DNA from 2 places in the Delftia sp. WSY_22 genome. Region 1 is predicted to be linked to the other one. Evidence: riboswitches for the same ligand, from Rfam matches in the RefSeq annotation. Region 1 holds a riboswitch; the other holds the start of a gene.
The links. A riboswitch is a leader RNA that binds a small molecule or an ion and turns the genes downstream of it on or off. The one in region 1 is predicted to bind glycine.

Region 2: linked by a shared signal. The riboswitch ahead of gcvT (glycine cleavage system aminomethyltransferase GcvT) and the one ahead of ACF8NF_RS22035 (D-amino acid dehydrogenase) in region 1 are both predicted to bind glycine.

Annotation. Positions count from the first base shown of each region.
Region 1 covers NZ_JBICKN010000050.1:30,184-37,973, forward strand. Annotated here, with positions in the region: gene recD (exodeoxyribonuclease V subunit alpha) at 1-395, shown strand, start outside; gene ACF8NF_RS22010 (glutathione S-transferase family protein) at 412-1,074, opposite strand; gene ACF8NF_RS22015 (hypothetical protein) at 1,191-1,550, shown strand; gene ACF8NF_RS22020 (copper chaperone PCu(A)C) at 1,647-2,174, shown strand; gene ACF8NF_RS22025 (PhaM family polyhydroxyalkanoate granule multifunctional regulatory protein) at 2,317-3,261, shown strand; gene ACF8NF_RS22030 (FIST N-terminal domain-containing protein) at 3,343-4,578, shown strand; gene ACF8NF_RS22035 (D-amino acid dehydrogenase) at 4,620-5,951, opposite strand; glycine riboswitch at 6,045-6,155, opposite strand; gene ACF8NF_RS22040 (beta strand repeat-containing protein) at 6,544-7,790, shown strand, end outside.
Region 2 covers NZ_JBICKN010000018.1:336,431-344,220, reverse strand. Annotated here, with positions in the region: gene ACF8NF_RS11415 (PAS domain-containing sensor histidine kinase) at 1-1,431, opposite strand, end outside; gene gcvP (aminomethyl-transferring glycine dehydrogenase) at 1,587-4,478, opposite strand; gene gcvH (glycine cleavage system protein GcvH) at 4,550-4,924, opposite strand; gene gcvT (glycine cleavage system aminomethyltransferase GcvT) at 5,058-6,224, opposite strand; glycine riboswitch at 6,250-6,368, opposite strand; glycine riboswitch at 6,384-6,495, opposite strand; gene ACF8NF_RS11395 (fatty acid--CoA ligase) at 6,665-7,790, shown strand, end outside.

The sequences.
Region 1 (7,790 bases):
TCATGGTCACGCGCAACGACGCGCAGCTGGGCGTGTTCAACGGCGACATCGGCATTGCGCTGCCGGGAGCGCACCAGGGGCAGCCAGGGCAACTGCTGCGCGTCTACTTCCTGCAGGGCGACGAATTGCGCTCGGTCGGCGTCAGCCGCATGGCCCATGTGGAGACCGCCTTCGCCATGACGGTGCACAAAAGCCAGGGCTCGGAGTTCGAGCACACCGCCCTGGTGCTGCCCTCGCGCGGCGGCAGCGTGCTGGGGCGCGAGCTGGTCTACACCGGCATCACGCGCGCCCGCCAGGCCTTCTCGCTGTTCTCCGAGGTGCCGGGCCTGCTGGCCTCGGCCGTTGGCAGCCCCACGCAGCGCGCCAGCGGGCTGCTGCGCTGGCTGCAGGAGTGAGTGAAGGCCCCGCGCCTCAGGCCGGGGTCTTGTCGCTGGCGTAGCGGGCCATCATCAGCGCCGTATTGGTCTTGCGGTCGGCATTGACCTGCTGCACCGTGGGCCGCTCGGCCATGCGTGCCAGGTACTCGCGCACGGGCAGGTCGGCCAGAACGTCGCGGCCGCCAACGATCTTGCTGGCCGCGCTGACCAGGGGCAGGTGGACGATGGCGCAGCAGTCGGCCAGCGTGAAGCTGTCGCCCGCCACAAAGGGTGAGAAACGCGCGAGTTTGGCGAAGGCCGCCACGTTCTTGTCGAGCTGGGCCAGCGTGCGCTCCCGGGTGGAGTCGCTGACCTGGCCGCCGAAGAAGGCCTGCGGGTAGAGGATGCGCGCCACCAGCTCCAGGTGCAGGTCCAGGTACACGCACAGCTCGCGCACCTTGGCGGCCTCGAAGGCGTCGGCCGGCAGCAGGGCCGGCGAGGGCGACAGCGTCTCCACGTACTCGACCATGGCGGCCGACTCGCACAGACCCCGGCCGTCGTCGATGCGCAGGTAGGGCACCTTGCCCAGCGGAGAAAGCGCCATGTCGGTCTCTCCCAGCCAGGCCAGTTCCTCGTTGAAGGGCAGCTGCTTTTCCAGCAGGGCCAGCTTGACCTTGTTGTAGTAGTTGCTGGCCGCGAATCCGCACAGGGTGAGCATGGGTGTCTCCTAGGGTGTTGGTGAGGGCTGGGGGATGCGCCTGCGATGGTAGGGGCGGGCAGGGCCTGGCGGGGTCACGGACATGACGTCCTGGGGCAGACCCCTAGAATGACGCCATGCCGCTTCGCCTGCCCTCCACCTTGGCTGCCTGCGCCCGCTGGGCGCTGGGCCTGTGGCTGTGCGTGGCGCTGGCATCGGCGTTTGCGCCGCTGGCGCGCGCCTCGGGCTGGGAGCGCCTGTGCTCGGCCGCTGGCGAATCGGTCTGGGTGCCCTCGCCGGCCGGTCAGGACGATGCCCTTGCCGGCAGCCACGGCATCGACTGCCCGCTGTGCCTGCCCCCGCTGGCGCCGCCGCCCGCCCGGTGCAGTGCGGCCCCGGCACCGCTGGTGGCAGATGCGCAGCCACGGGCGCACCCGGCCTCCGTCCACAGCGTGGCCATGCCGGCCCTGCCCCAGGCCCGCGCCCCGCCCCGGTGACTCCCGGATTCACTCCCGCTTCCTTCGCTTGGCCAACCCTTTTTGCAAGGCACGAAGACCGTGCCGCTATGCATTGAAATTTCTGGAGAAACCGTGATGACACTGCGTCAATGGACCACCCCTTTCCTGATCGCCGCCTCCCTGTCCATGGGCCTGGCCCATGCCCATGCCGATGCGGCCCATGTCAAGGCCGACGCCGCCTGGGCGCGTGCCAGCGTGCCGGGCCAGCAGGCCACGGGCGCCTTCATGCGCCTGACGGCCGAGGAGCCGCTGCGCCTGGTGGGCGTGGAGTCGCCCGCCGCCGGCGTGGCCGAGGTGCATGAAATGAAGATGGAAGGCGATGTGATGCGCATGCGCGCCATCGACGGCCTGGACCTGCCCAAGGGCGTGGCCGTGGATCTGAAGCCCGGCGGCTACCACGTCATGCTGCAGCAGCTCAAGAGCCCGCTGCTCAAGGACAGTCAGGTACCCATCACCCTGGTGTTCAAGGACGCCAAGGGCGAGACCTCGCGCCTGAGCCTGCAGGTCCCCGTGCGCGCCATGGCGCCCGGCGCAGGTGCGGCATCGGCTGCGCAGGGCGGCGCGCATGGCGGACACGGCGGACATGCCGGCCACTCCCACTGAGCTTTTTGTCATCCACCGGGTTTGTGCGCAGCGGGCCGTGCATGACTTGCGATGGACTTGGCGTGTGCCTGGGTTAAGCTGAGCGCATGGCCGGTGTGCTTCACCGGCATGTTCTTCCAACCCAGTCCTAGCGAGTGCTGCCATGAGTGATGCGTCCTCCTTCGGTTTCGGCAAGTTCATCCCCGGTTTCGACTTCCTGCAGGGCCTGGCCCAGAGTGCAGGATCGGCCACCGCCCGGCCCCTGGGGCGCCTGCCCGAATGGGTGGCGCCCACGGTGAGCATCGAAGAGGTGGACAAGCGCATCACCGAACTCAAAGCCGTGCAGTTCTGGCTCGACCAGAACGGCAAGGCGCTGGCCGCCACCATCCAGGCCCTGGAAGTGCAGCGCATGACGCTGTCCACCTTGCAGGGCATGAACGTCAGCATGGGCGAGCTGGCGCAGGCCTTCCAGTTCCCTGCAGCCGCAACCGCCGCGGCCACCGCTGCGGCCAAGGGCGCCGCCAGCGCGGGGCAGGGCGACCTTTCGGACTGGCCCATGTCCTCGGCCGCCAGCCGGGCGAGCAAGAAGGAAAAGCCGCAGCCCGAGCCCGCACAGGCCGCTGCCGCGCCGCCTGCAGCCCCCGAGGCGGGCAAGGCCGCCGACAGACCCGCAGCCGCGGAGACTGCGGCGCCCAAGGACGAGTCCGCCCAGGCCGCCGCCATGGGCCAGGCCATGCAGTGGTGGGGCGCGTTGACCCAGCAATTCCAGCAGATCGCCGCCAAGGCCATGGCCGAGCCCATGGCCCCGGAGGCCGTGGCGGCCGCCCAGCGCGCCACCGGCATGGCCGGTGACCTGGCCAAGGCCACCATGGACCGCATGGCGGCACAGGCCAGCGCCTTTGCTGCGCAGGCGGGCAAGGCGGCGGCGGTCTCCCCTGCCAAGGCGCCGTCCGCGAAGCCGGCGGCCAAGGCTGCGGCGCAGGCCGAAGCCCCCAGGACCGCTGCCAAGGCTCCCGCCAAAGCGGCTGCCAGGAAAACCGCTGCAAAGGCTGGAGCCAAGGCGCCGGCCGCCAGCAAGCCGGCAGCCAAGAGCCGGCCGGCGCGTTGACCGATCGGGCCGGACCCATGGATGCGCAAGGCCCCAGCCACCCGCAAGCCGGGTGCTGGCGGGGCTAGAAAGAAGGTTGGTATGTCGTTGTTTCCTGTAGGCCATGCCAGCCATTCCGACTGGCGCGCCGCGGCCGACGCGGTGCTGCAGCAGCTGCGCTTGCAGATGGCCGGGCCCGGCCACGCGCAGCGGCCCCGTCTGGGACTGGTGTACCTGTCCCATGCGCATGCCGCCCACGCACGGCCACTGCTGCAGCATCTGGCCAGGGCCCTGCCCCATGTGGCGGACTGGGCCGGCTGCTCGGCCGGCGGCGTTCTGGCCATGTCGCATGAGTACCTTTCAGGAACCGCGCTCGCGGTGATGCTGCTGGATGTACCGGCCGCCCACTACCGCCTGTATTCGGGCCTGGCGCCCCTGCATGCGCCTGGCGGCGAGGCCGGCTTCGCCGCCCATTCGGCCCTGGTCCATGCCGCAGGCGGCCAGCCCGAGCTGGCAGAGCTGCTGTACGAGCTGTCCGAGCGCACCGAGTCCGGCCTGCTGTTCGGCGGCGTGGGCGATGACGGGGAAGATGGCGTGGAGGGCGTGCAGATCGCCTGCCGTACCGAGGATCTGCATGCGCAGCATGCGGACGCGCGCGGCATTTTTCGTGGTGGCTTTTCAGGCGTGGCCTTCGGTGCCGGCGTGCCCTGCATCACGGGCATGGCCCAGGGCTGCGTGCCGCTGGGCGAGGGGCTGGAGATCACCGAGGCGCGCGGCGCCCTGGTCACCGGGCTTGATGGCGATCCGGCCCTGCAGCGCCTGCTGCAACTGCTGGGCGTGGAGCTGGAAGGCAGCGACTGGCAGCCCGCGCTGACCACGGTCCGCACCACGCTGGCGGCCATTGCGCCGCCGGGCCGGGGCCTGGCCCACGGCGTGCTGACCGAAGAGGCCCAGGTGCTGACCCTGGTTGGCCTGGACCCGCTGCGCCAGGGCGTGGCCCTGTCCTCGGCCGTGGAGGCCGGGCATTCGGTGATCTTCTGCCGCCGCCAGGCCCAGGTGGCGCGCCAGGAACTGCTGCAACTGGGCGCTGCGCTGCGCGATGCGGCGGAGCCCGAGGAGGCGGTGCCCGAAGGCGAGGCACAGCCCCGCATCCGTGGCGCCATCTACATCAGTTGCCGGGGCCGCGGCGGCGGCCTGTTCGGCGGCCCCGATGCCGAACTGCGCACCCTGCGCCACGCACTGGGCGATGTGCCATTGATCGGCTTCGTTGCCGAAGCCGAGATCATGGACGCCCGCCTGCACCGCTTCGCCGGGGTGTTGACGGTGTTCACTGCCTAGGCGTCGTACACGCCGTACACACGGTACACACCGTCTGCACCTCAGACCGCGCGCGGGCGCACCGTGCCTGCGCTGCGATCCGGGTCCATGGCTGCGGCTCCCAGAAAATCGAAATCCACGGCCGGCTGCCTGCCGCTGACCAGGTCGGCCAGCGCCATGCCGGAGCCGCAGGCATGGGTCCAGCCCAGCGTGCCGTGGCCGGTGTTCAGGAACAGGTTGGCGATGGGCGAGCGTCCGATCAGCGGCACATTGCTGGGCGTGGCGGGGCGCAGGCCGCTCCAGAACTGGGCGCGCCCGGTATCGCCGGCGCCGGGGAACAGCTGCTGCACGCGCCGCACGATGGCCTCGCAACGCACGGGGTCCAGGTTGCGGTCGTAGCCGTTGAACTCGGCCGTGCCCGCAATGCGCAGGCGGTCGCCTTGCGCGCCCGTGTAGCGCGAGAACACCAGCTTGAACTCGTCGTCCGTGAGGCTGACCTGATAGGCCTTGGCGGGGTCCAGCACCGGCAGGGTCACGGAGTAGCCCTTGGCCGGATAGATGGGCAGGCGCAACCCCAGCGGCTGGGCCAGCAGCGGGCTGAACGAGCCCATGGCCAGCACATAGGCGTCGCCCTGGATGCGTTCATAGCGGCCCTCGGCATTGGTCACCTCCACATGGTCGATATGGCGGCTGGCGCCCGCGCCCGTGGTGCGCAGCGCCGTCACGTGGTGGCTCTGGCGGAACTGCACGCCCGTGGCGGCGGCGATGCGCGCCAGCTCGCGTGTGAAGAGGTTGGCGTCGCCCGATTCATCCTCGGCCGTATAGGTGGCGCCCGCTATCTGCCCGCGCACATGGGCCAGGGCCGGCTCCAGGCGCACGGCCTCGTCGGCATCGATCAGGCGGCGGTCGCAGCCCAGGGCCTGCATCTGCTCGGTGGGCTTGAGCGCGCCCTCGAACTCGCGGGCGTTCGTATAGAAGTGCAGGATGCCCTGCGTGCGCTGCTCGTACTGGATGCCGGTGTCCGACCGCAGCTGCTGCAGGGCCTCGCGGCTGTAGGTGCCCAGGCGCACGATCTGCTGGATGTTGTGGCGCGTGCGCGCGGGCGTGCAGTTGCGCAGGAAGGACAGGCCCCAGAGCCACTGGCGCATGTCGGCGCGCAGGCGGAACAGCAGGGGGGCATCCTGCCGGCCCAGCCAGCCCAGCAGCTTCAGCGGTGCGCCGGGGTTGGCCCAGGGCTCGGCATGGCTGACCGAGATCTGCCCGCCGTTGGCGAAGCTGGTTTCGGCGCCGGGCGCGGCCTGGCGGTCGATGACGGTCACTTCATGACCGAGGGATTGCAGATAGTAGGCCGACGTGGTGCCGATCAGACCGGCTCCGAGAACGATGACGCGCATGACGATGCCCTTTCAAAGGCATGTGCCGGGTCACGCGAAAGCTGGCCGCTATGGTCTGGATAGCAGGCAGCCGGCGTCCGTCGTGACGCAGCTGCCGCTCCCCCTGTCCTTGGTACCTGAGAGATTCACCGCCGTCCATGGGAACGGGGCTTGCTCCTTCGGTGCGCCGCACATTGCGTGCGGCGGCTCTCCAGACGGCATGTTGTGTTTGCAGTACGGAACCTGAGCGTGTATGGGAGTTTGCGCCTTCGGTGAGGCTCGGCACCGTGGCGCCCGCCTGCTCTCCTGCAGGGGCGATTCTATGGGGCTTGCGCAGCCAGCTCCAGTCGTATTGGGGATACCACCAGTTACCTGTATGTGGTGTGGCTGATTCAGGGTATTCCCTAGATCGCTCAAGCGCCTCCCTCGTAGCGCTGGTACGTGTCTCCGGTTTCATGTAAAAAAACTATTGAAATAGAAAAAAACATGATTTAGCCTATCGATATGTGCAGTGGTTTGTCAGTGCTTGTTCTGGTCGATTGGACCTGCATGGGTTAACCATGGGTTGTATATATGTCTGATAGGCGACTTACCGTTGCACAGGTGCGGGTCCATGGAAACTGGTCCATCACTGAAAAAATACAAGCACGGTGAATATGGTTTGTCGAGGGAGGAATGTTTTGCGTCGCAAACCCGACTGAAGGTGTGTCCGCTCAATAGGCAGTGGAGCAGCGCGCAAGCGTTGATGGAAATCCGCCTTTTTTTGATTGACGCGCAGGATCTGCGCGAAAAATTTTGCTTCCAAACTCACCGGCTGCAAGGTGAGTTGTGGGCTCGTGATTCAAATAGAACTATTCGAGGTACGGCGATGCAAATGCGCTGGGTACAACTGATGGCCATTGCCATTGGGAAAATCATTTTCCTGTCATATCTCCTTGAGAAAACGGGGAATATCATGCATGCTCTCAATCGCCTGCCTGGTTCGGCATTTTTTCGCAAGTGGCGTGCAGCGAAGTGCCTTTTCTCTTTGCTGCTGCTTTCATGCGCGGGTATCTCATCCACGGCACTGGCGGCGACCATCGTCTTCACGGTCACCGACAACAGCGATGCTCCCAATGCCAATGCAACGACACCAACCACCTGTGTCAGCACGCTGGGGGGCACCTTTGCTGGCGCATGTACGCTGCGAGCGGCCATTCAGGCAGCCAACTACACGCTGCAAACGCTGGATCCGAGTGCCGATGTTTCCATCGTCTTTGCGCCGACACTGACCACGTCGGTACGGACCATACAGAGCGGGACATCCAAGGATGCGGCGGGAAACCTCCATCCGTATGTCGACAATCAGACGGTTTACGTGCGCTGTGCCAATACATTCATCAGCGGAGCCCAGTCCGGCGCCGTGACGGGAGCCACCAATGCCTGTGGTCAAAGCCAGATGATCAGCGGCGGCGATTCGACGACCACCACTGGTGGCGGCGGTGCCTGGTACTGGCTCAAAGGCACCGTGCCAGCCGGCACGGGCTCGTTGACCATCGATTTCGGGGGAGTCATACAAGTCCAGAACTGGGCGGACTCCCCCTGGGAAACTTTTTATCTTGGTGGGAAGAACATCACGCTCACCAATTCGCCCAACATGACCTGTGGCGAAGCGGTATTCGTCGTTGGCTCCCCGGCGAACAATGTCACCATTGACCGCGTCGGCCTGGTGAATGTGGCGCCAACCCCTGCGGGAGAGGGGACGCCGTTCAACTGCGAGCTGTACGCGGAGATTCATCAAGGCGCACAAAACGTATTCTTTACCAATAGCACGATCAATTCCGCGATATGGAATGGAAATTACGGCAATAACAAGGGCTC
Region 2 (7,790 bases), on a different contig from region 1:
CTGGATCAGGCCGCGCCGCTCGCCCAGGGCGTGCATGGCATTGGTGCACAGGTTGAAAAGGGCCTGCTCCACCTGCATGGCGTCGGCCAGCATGGGCGGCATCTGCGGCGGCACGTGCACCTGCAGCTCCACGGCGGGCGGCAGGGTCACGCGCAGCAGCCGCGCCGTGTCGCCCATGACCTCGCGCGCCTGCACGGGCTTGCGCTGCGGCGGTTCATTGCGGCTGAACGTCAGGATCTGGCGCACCAGGTCGCGCGCGCGGCGGCCGGCCTTTTCGATCTCCTGCAGGCTTTCGATGGCTGCGGCATTGCCGCCGCAGTCGGCCTTGGCCAGCTCCACATTGCCCAGGATGGCGCCCACGATGTTGTTGAAGTCGTGGGCAATGCCGCCGGCCATGGTGCCCAGGGCCTGCATCTTGTGCGATTCGCGCAGCTGGTCTTCCAGCTCGTTGCGCTGGGCCTCGGCCTTCTTGCGGCTGGTGAGGTCGCGCGCGAACACGGTGGTGGTCTCGCCGCCGCTGTGGTGCTCGAAGGAGACGCTGACCTCGACCGGGATTTCGCGGCCGCTGGCCGTGCGTGCCGTCATCTCGCCCAGCACGGCCTGCGTGGTCAGTGGCGCAAAGGACAGGGCCTGGGCCGCATCGGGCAGGAAACGCTCCAGCGGACTGCCCAGCGCGTCGTGCGGCGGACACAGAAACAGGGCGGCAGCCGTGGGATTGAAGACGGTGATGCGCTGCTCGTGGTCCAGGCAGATGATGGCGTCCAGGGCCGAGTTGATGACCGATTCGAGCCGCCGCTCGCTCAGGAACAGCTGGTGGTTGCGCTGCTGCAGCGCCAGGCGCTCGGCCAGCAGCGGACCCTGGTCGACCACGGCGCACAGGTACTGCGCAATGGGCGGGCCGCTTTGCTGCGGGATGGCGATGCAGGCCACATGCAGGTCGGCGCGCAGCTGGTGCTGCTCGGTGATGTCGAAGCAGACCTCGTGGGCCTCGGTGCGGCCCAGCTCGCGTGCCGCAACGAAGGTCTCGCGCACGCGCTCGGCGTCGTCAGGGTGCACGAAGGGCGCGAAATTGACCAGCAGCCGGTCATGCTCGGTGGGCTGGAAGGCGCTGTGCGCCATGGCGTTGGCCTGCACCACCATGTCGTGCTCGTCCACCACCAGCAGGGGCAGGGGAATGCTGGCAAACAGGGCTTCGAAGCGCTCGGAGGCGCTTTCGGCCACGGCCTGGCTGTAGTCCAGCACGCGGTTCTGGATCTCCAGCTCGCGCTGGTAGTTGCGCAGCTCGGCGACCAGGGCCTGCAGCGGATCGTCTTCGGGCTGGAAGGAGGGGAAACGTTCGACGGGGGGCAGGTCGGCGCCGGGCGCCAGCAAGGCATGCAGGGGCAGGTGCTCGTCGTCGCGAGGCTGGTCGGAAGGGTCTTGGCTGCTCATCGCGTGCTGGCGCTGGGGAAAGCGGCATCTGCCGCACAAATCCTGGTCGCCCGCGCCTGGCGCCCGGCAGATGGACCGGGGCCCGGCGCGGGCAGGGCCGCAGTGTACGCGCGCCGGGCGGGGCGCCACAAGCGCCCCTTTGGGTGGCAGGTGCTTCAGCTCAGGTAAGCGTCGACCGGGATGCAGCTGCAGTAGAGGTTGCGGTCGCCGTAGACGTTGTCCACCCGGCCCACGGGGCACCAGTACTTGGACTGGCGCAGGGCAGCCACGGGGTAGGCGGCGGCCTCGCGGCTGTACGGGTGGGTCCATTCCGAAGCCAGCAGGGTCTCGGCCGTGTGCGGCGCGTTCTTGAGCGGGTTGTCGTCCTGGGGCAGGCGGCCCTGCTCGATGGCGCGGATTTCCTCGCGGATGGCGATCATGGCGTCCACGAAGCGGTCCAGCTCGTACAGGCTTTCGCTTTCGGTGGGCTCCACCATCAGCGTGTTGGGCACGGGGAAGGACAGCGTGGGCGCATGGAAGCCGTAGTCGATCAGGCGCTTGGCCACGTCCTCGGCCATGACGCCCGTGCTTTCCTTGAACTGGCGCAGGTCCAGGATGCACTCGTGCGCCACATGGCCGTGCTCGCCCGCGTACAGCGTGGGGTAGTGGTCGCGCAGCCGGGCGCTGATGTAGTTGGCGCTGAGGATGGCGGTCTCGGTGGCCAGGGTCAGGCCCTGGGCGCCCATCATGCGGATGTACATCCAGCTGATGGGCAGCACGGCCGCATTGCCCAGCGGCGCGGCACTGATCGCGCCCGTGCCGCCCGCAAGGCCCGTGGTGGCATGGCCGGGCAGGAAGGGGACGAGGTCCTCGACCACGCAGACCGGGCCCACGCCCGGGCCGCCGCCGCCGTGCGGGATGCAGAAGGTCTTGTGCAGGTTCAGGTGGCTGACATCGCCGCCGAAGCTGCCCGGCGCGGCCAGGCCCACCAGGGCGTTCATGTTGGCGCCGTCCACGTAGACGCGGCCGCCGTGGTCATGCACCAGCTTGCACAGCTCCTTGACCTGGGTCTCGAACACGCCGTGCGTGCTGGGGTAGGTGATCATGATGCAGGCCAGGTTGGCACTGTGCTGCTCGCACTTGGCCGCCAGGTCCGCCATGTCGACGTTGCCGTTGGCGTCGCAGGCGGTGACCACCACCTGCATGCCCACCATCTGCGCGCTGGCGGGGTTGGTGCCGTGGGCGCTGCTGGGAATCAGGCAGACGTTGCGGTGCGACTGGCCCCGGCTCGCATGCCAGCCCTTGATGGCCAGCAGGCCCGCGTACTCGCCCTGGCTGCCGGCATTGGGCTGCAGGCTGATGCCGGCGTAGCCCGTGGCCTGGCACAGCCAGTCGCGCAGCTGCTTGTCCAGTTCCGCATAGCCCTGCTGCTGGTCGGCCGGGGCAAAGGGGTGCACCTGGGCGAATTCGGGCCAGGTGATGGGAATCATCTCGCTGGTGGCGTTGAGCTTCATGGTGCAGGAGCCCAGCGGGATCATGCTGCGGTCCAGCGCCAGGTCCTTGTCCGACAGCTGGCGGATGTAGCGCAGCATGGCGGTCTCGGAGCGGTGGGTGTTGAACACCGGGTGTGTGAGGAAGGCGCTGCTGCGGCGCAGGCCGTCGGGAATCAGCGGCTCCACGCCCTTTTCGAAGGCGGTGAAGCTGGGCAGGGCCTGGCCGTCCCGGGCGAAGATCTTCCACAGCAGCTCGACATCGGCGCGCGTGGTGGTCTCGTCCAGCGAGATGCACAGGTATTCCTTGAAATACACGCGCAGGTTGGCGCCCAGGGACACGGCACGCTCCACGATGGCCTGGGTGGCCGCGCCCGTGTGCAGGCTCAGCGTGTCGAAGCTGGGCGCCTCGCGCAGCGGCGCGCCCAGCTCGGCCAGGCCGCGCGCCAGGATGGCCGTGTACGAGGCCACGCGGCGGGCGATGCGCTCCAGGCCCTCGGGGCCGTGGTAGACGGCGTACATGCTGGCCACCACGGCGGGCAGCACCTGGGCCGTGCAAATGTTGGAGGTGGCCTTTTCGCGGCGGATGTGCTGCTCGCGCGTCTGCAGTGCCAGGCGGTAGGCGGGCTTGCCGTGCACGTCCACGCTCACGCCGACCAGGCGGCCGGGCAGGGAGCGCTTGAACTCGTCGCGGCAGGCCATGAAGGCGGCGTGCGGGCCACCGGCGCCCATGGGCATGCCAAAGCGCTGGGTGGTGCCCACCACGATGTCGGCACCCCATTCGCCGGGCGGCGTGATCAGGGTCAGCGCCAGCAGGTCGGTGGCCACGATGAAGGCGGCCTGCTTGCCATGGGCCTTGTCCACGTCGGCGCGCAGATCGTCGATGCGGCCGCTGGTGGCAGGGTACTGGGCCAGCACGGCGAAGTAGTCGCCCTCCATCAGCTGGTTCCATTCCTCCAGCGAGTTGGCCAGCAGCACCTCGATGCCCAGCGGCGCGGCGCGCGTCTGTATCACCTCGATGGTCTGGGGGTGGGCATCGCCGGCCACCACGAAACGGTTGCTCTTGCTTTTGACGGAGCGCTTGGCCAGCGTCATGGCCTCGGCGGCCGCCGTGGCCTCGTCCAGCATGGAGGCGTTGGCAATCGGCATGGCCGTCAGGTCGCAGACCATGGTCTGGAAGTTGACCAGGGCCTCCATGCGGCCTTGCGAGATCTCGGCCTGGTAGGGCGTGTAGGCCGTGTACCAGGCGGGGTTCTCGAGAATGTTGCGCAGGATGACGCCGGGCGTGTGCGTGCCGTAGTAGCCCTGGCCGATGAAGCTTTTGAGCAGCTGGTTGCGGCCTGCCAGCGCCTTGAGTTCGGCCAGCGCCTGGGCCTCGGTGGCCGCTGGCGGCAGCGCCATGGGCTGGTGGCGCCGGATGGAGGGCGGGACGATGGCGTCGATCAGCGCATCGCGCGATGCCGCGCCGATGGCGCTGAGCATGTGGGCCTCGTCTTCGGGCGCGATGCCGATATGGCGGGCCACGAATTCGGTGGCGTTCTCGAGGGCGGCAAGGGGCTGGGTGGAGGACATCAGCATGGAGGGACCTGTCTCAAAAGCTGAAAAGCGCCAGGGCGGGCCCTGGCGCCCGTCCTGGCCGGAAAGTGGCGTCAGTTGCTCTGGGCAAAGGCCGTGTAGGCGGCTTCGTCGAGCAGCGCGGCCAGCTGGCCTGCGTCGCTGAGCTTGACCTTGAAGAACCAGCCTTCGCCCAGCGGGTCGCTGTTGGCCAGGGAGGGGTCGTCGCGCAGGGCCTCGTTGACTTCGACGATCTCGCCGCTGACGGGCATGTAGACATCGGCGGCGGCCTTGACGGACTCGACCACGCCGGCCACATCGCCCTGGTTGAAGCTGGTACCCACGGCGGGCAGGTCGACGAACACCACGTCGCCCAGCGCATCCTGCGCGTGGAGGGTGATGCCGACGATGGCCGCGTCAGGGTTGGCGGCGTTGATCCACTCGTGGTCCTTGGAATACTGGATGCTCATGGCTTGCTCCGATAGAAACTGAAAAAACCTGTGAAAGGCGGTTTGAGAAAGGTCAGTGCGCACTGTAGCGGCATGCGATGGCAGGAAAAACGAATCCGCCGAACTCGATCCACGCCAAGCGCGCAGGCTGTCCTCAACCGCGGTGATAGCGGGGCGCCACGAAGGGCGTGGCCTGCACCTGCATGGGCACGGCCTTGCCGCGCACCATGGCCTGCAGCGTGGTGCCGACGGCGGCGCTGCCCGGCTCCACGTACGCCAGGGCCACGGGCTGGTTCAGCGTGGGCGACAGCAGGCCGCTGGTGACCTGGCCGACCTTGCGGCCGCCGGCATCCAGCAGCTCCGTGCCTTCGCGCACGGGCACGCGCTCCAGGGCCACCAGGCCCACGCGCTTGCGCGTGAGCAGCTCGGGCGACTGCAGCTGGGCCAGCACGGTGGCCGCGCCGGGAAAGCCGCCTTCGCGCTCGCCACCTGCGCGGCGGACCTTCTGCACGGCCCAGTTCAGGGCGGCCTCGGCCGGGGTGGTGGTCGTGTCCAGATCGTTGCCGTACAGGCACAGGCCGGCTTCCAGGCGCAGCGAATTGCGCGCGCCCAGGCCCACGGGCCTGACTTCGGGCTGGGCCAGCAGGGCACGGGCAAAGGCCTCGGCGTGGCTGGCGGGCAAGGAGATCTCGAAGCCGTCCTCGCCGGTGTAGCCGCTGCGCGTGATGTACAGCTCGGCCCCCTCCCAGTCGAAGTGGCCGCCTGTCATGAACACCAGGCCGGCCGTGTCGGGCAGCAGGCGCTCCATGGCGGCTGCGGCCTGCGGGCCCTGCAGCGCCAGCAGGCCCCGGTCGAACTGGGGCTCGATTTCGCAGCGCTGGCCGATGCGGGCCTGGATGTGCGCCAGGTCTTCATGCTTGCAGGCGCCGTTGACGATCAGGAACAGGTCGTCCTCGCGGCGCACGAACATCAGGTCGTCCAGAATGCCGCCCGCGTCGTTGAGCAGCAGGCCGTAGCGCTGGCGGTGTTCGCCCAGGCCCAGCACGTCCATGGGCAGCAGCGATTCCAGCGCCGCGCCGGCATCCGGGCCGCGCAGGCTGATCTGGCCCATGTGCGAGACATCGAACAGGCCTGCCGCCTCGCGCGTGTGCAGGTGCTCGGCCATCAGCCCCTGCGGGTATTGCACGGGCATGGAGTAGCCGGCAAACGGCACCATGCGCGCGCCCAGTTCCTGGTGCAGGTCGAACAGCGGGGTCCTGAGCAGATCGGTGGTGGAGGCAGCGGACAAGGAGGGCTCTCTTTCAGGCAAGGAACAAGGCATAACGCCATCCCGGTCCTCCGGGATGTGCTGCCCTGCTGTCCGCTTTACCTGAGAGATTCACCCGCACCTTCCATGCGTGGGGCTTGCTCCTTCGGTGGATGGGGCACACCGCCGTGCCCTGCATCTCTCTCCAGCTAGGAACGCCTGCGGCCGTGGCGGCAGGCGGTGCCAGTCCTTTTGCCTGAGCGTTCGGGGCGAACCCTGCGCCTTCGGCGGTGCCGCTGCCTGCGACCGTTGCGGCCGGGCGGGCACTCTCTCCTGACCGGCGCATTCTAGCTGCGGCCAGCGTCCGCGCGGCTTCGGGATTTCCGCGGGCCGACTGCAACTCCATGCGCTTGCCTGCATGGATGCATTTGCAAATTGCATAACTGTCTAAAAAATCTCCTACATTGAGGTGCATCGATATATGAAATCTCGTGAGCGAGAAGGAAGAAGCGCACATGCAGCAGACGCTGGGAGACACATTGGCCTGGCCGGCACGTTACCTGCCGAACAAGGAAGCCCTGGTCGCGTGGGAGGGCGGCGAGCGCCGCGCCTGGACCTACGCCCAGCTCGATGCCGAAGTCAACCGCCACGCCCATGGCCTGGCCGAGCTGGGCATAGGCCATGGCGACGTGGTCGCAGCCTTTCTCTACAACACGCCGGCCTTTGTCTTCACCATGCTGGCGGCCGCGCGCCTGGGCGCCATCTTCAACCCCATCAACTACCGGCTGGCGGCGCAGGAGCTGGCCTTCATCCTCAAGGACGGCGCAGCGCGCGCCCTGGTCTTCGAGCACGAGGGCGGCGAGGTGGCCGCACGCGCCCAGGCCCTGCTCAAGGCCGAAGGCGGCGGCACTGGAACGGGCATCGAGCACTGGATCTTTGCCGACGATGCCCCGGCCGACCCGCTGCCGGTCTGGGCCACGCAGCGCCTGTCCGCCCTGGCCAGGGGCCGCAGCAGCGCGCCGCCCCAGGCCCATGTGCGCGAGAGCGACCCCTGCATCCTCATGTACACCAGCGGCACCACGGGCCGGCCCAAGGGCGTGCTGCATACGCACCGCAGCAAGCTGGCGCACAACGCCCTCATGCACCAGACCATGCAGTTCACGCGCGACGACGTGGGCCTGGCCATGGCGCCGCTCAACCACACGGCCGAGCTGCACACCAGCTTTCTGCCGCGCCTGCAGGCCGGCGCCACCCAGGTGCTGCTGCGCCGCTTCGACGTGGCCGAGGCCTGGCGCCTGATCCGCGAAGAGCGCGTGAGCTTCTTCTTCGCGGCGCCCACCATGATCACCATGCTGCTGGCCGACCCCATTGCCTCGCCTGAGCAGGCGCCCGCGCTGAGGCTGGTGGAGTACGGCGGCGCCTCCATGGCGCCGCACCTGATCCGCGAATGGACGCGCAAGGTCGGCTGCGACCTGGTCCAGGTCTACGGCACCACGGAAATGGGCCCCTGCATGTCCGTCCTGCTGCCGCGCGAGCAACTCTCGCACGCGGGCTCGGCCGGACTGCCCTCCATGGGCCATGACCTCATCGTGGCCCGCCTGCGCGAAGACAACGCCCCCACCGACCCGGCCGAGGCCTGCC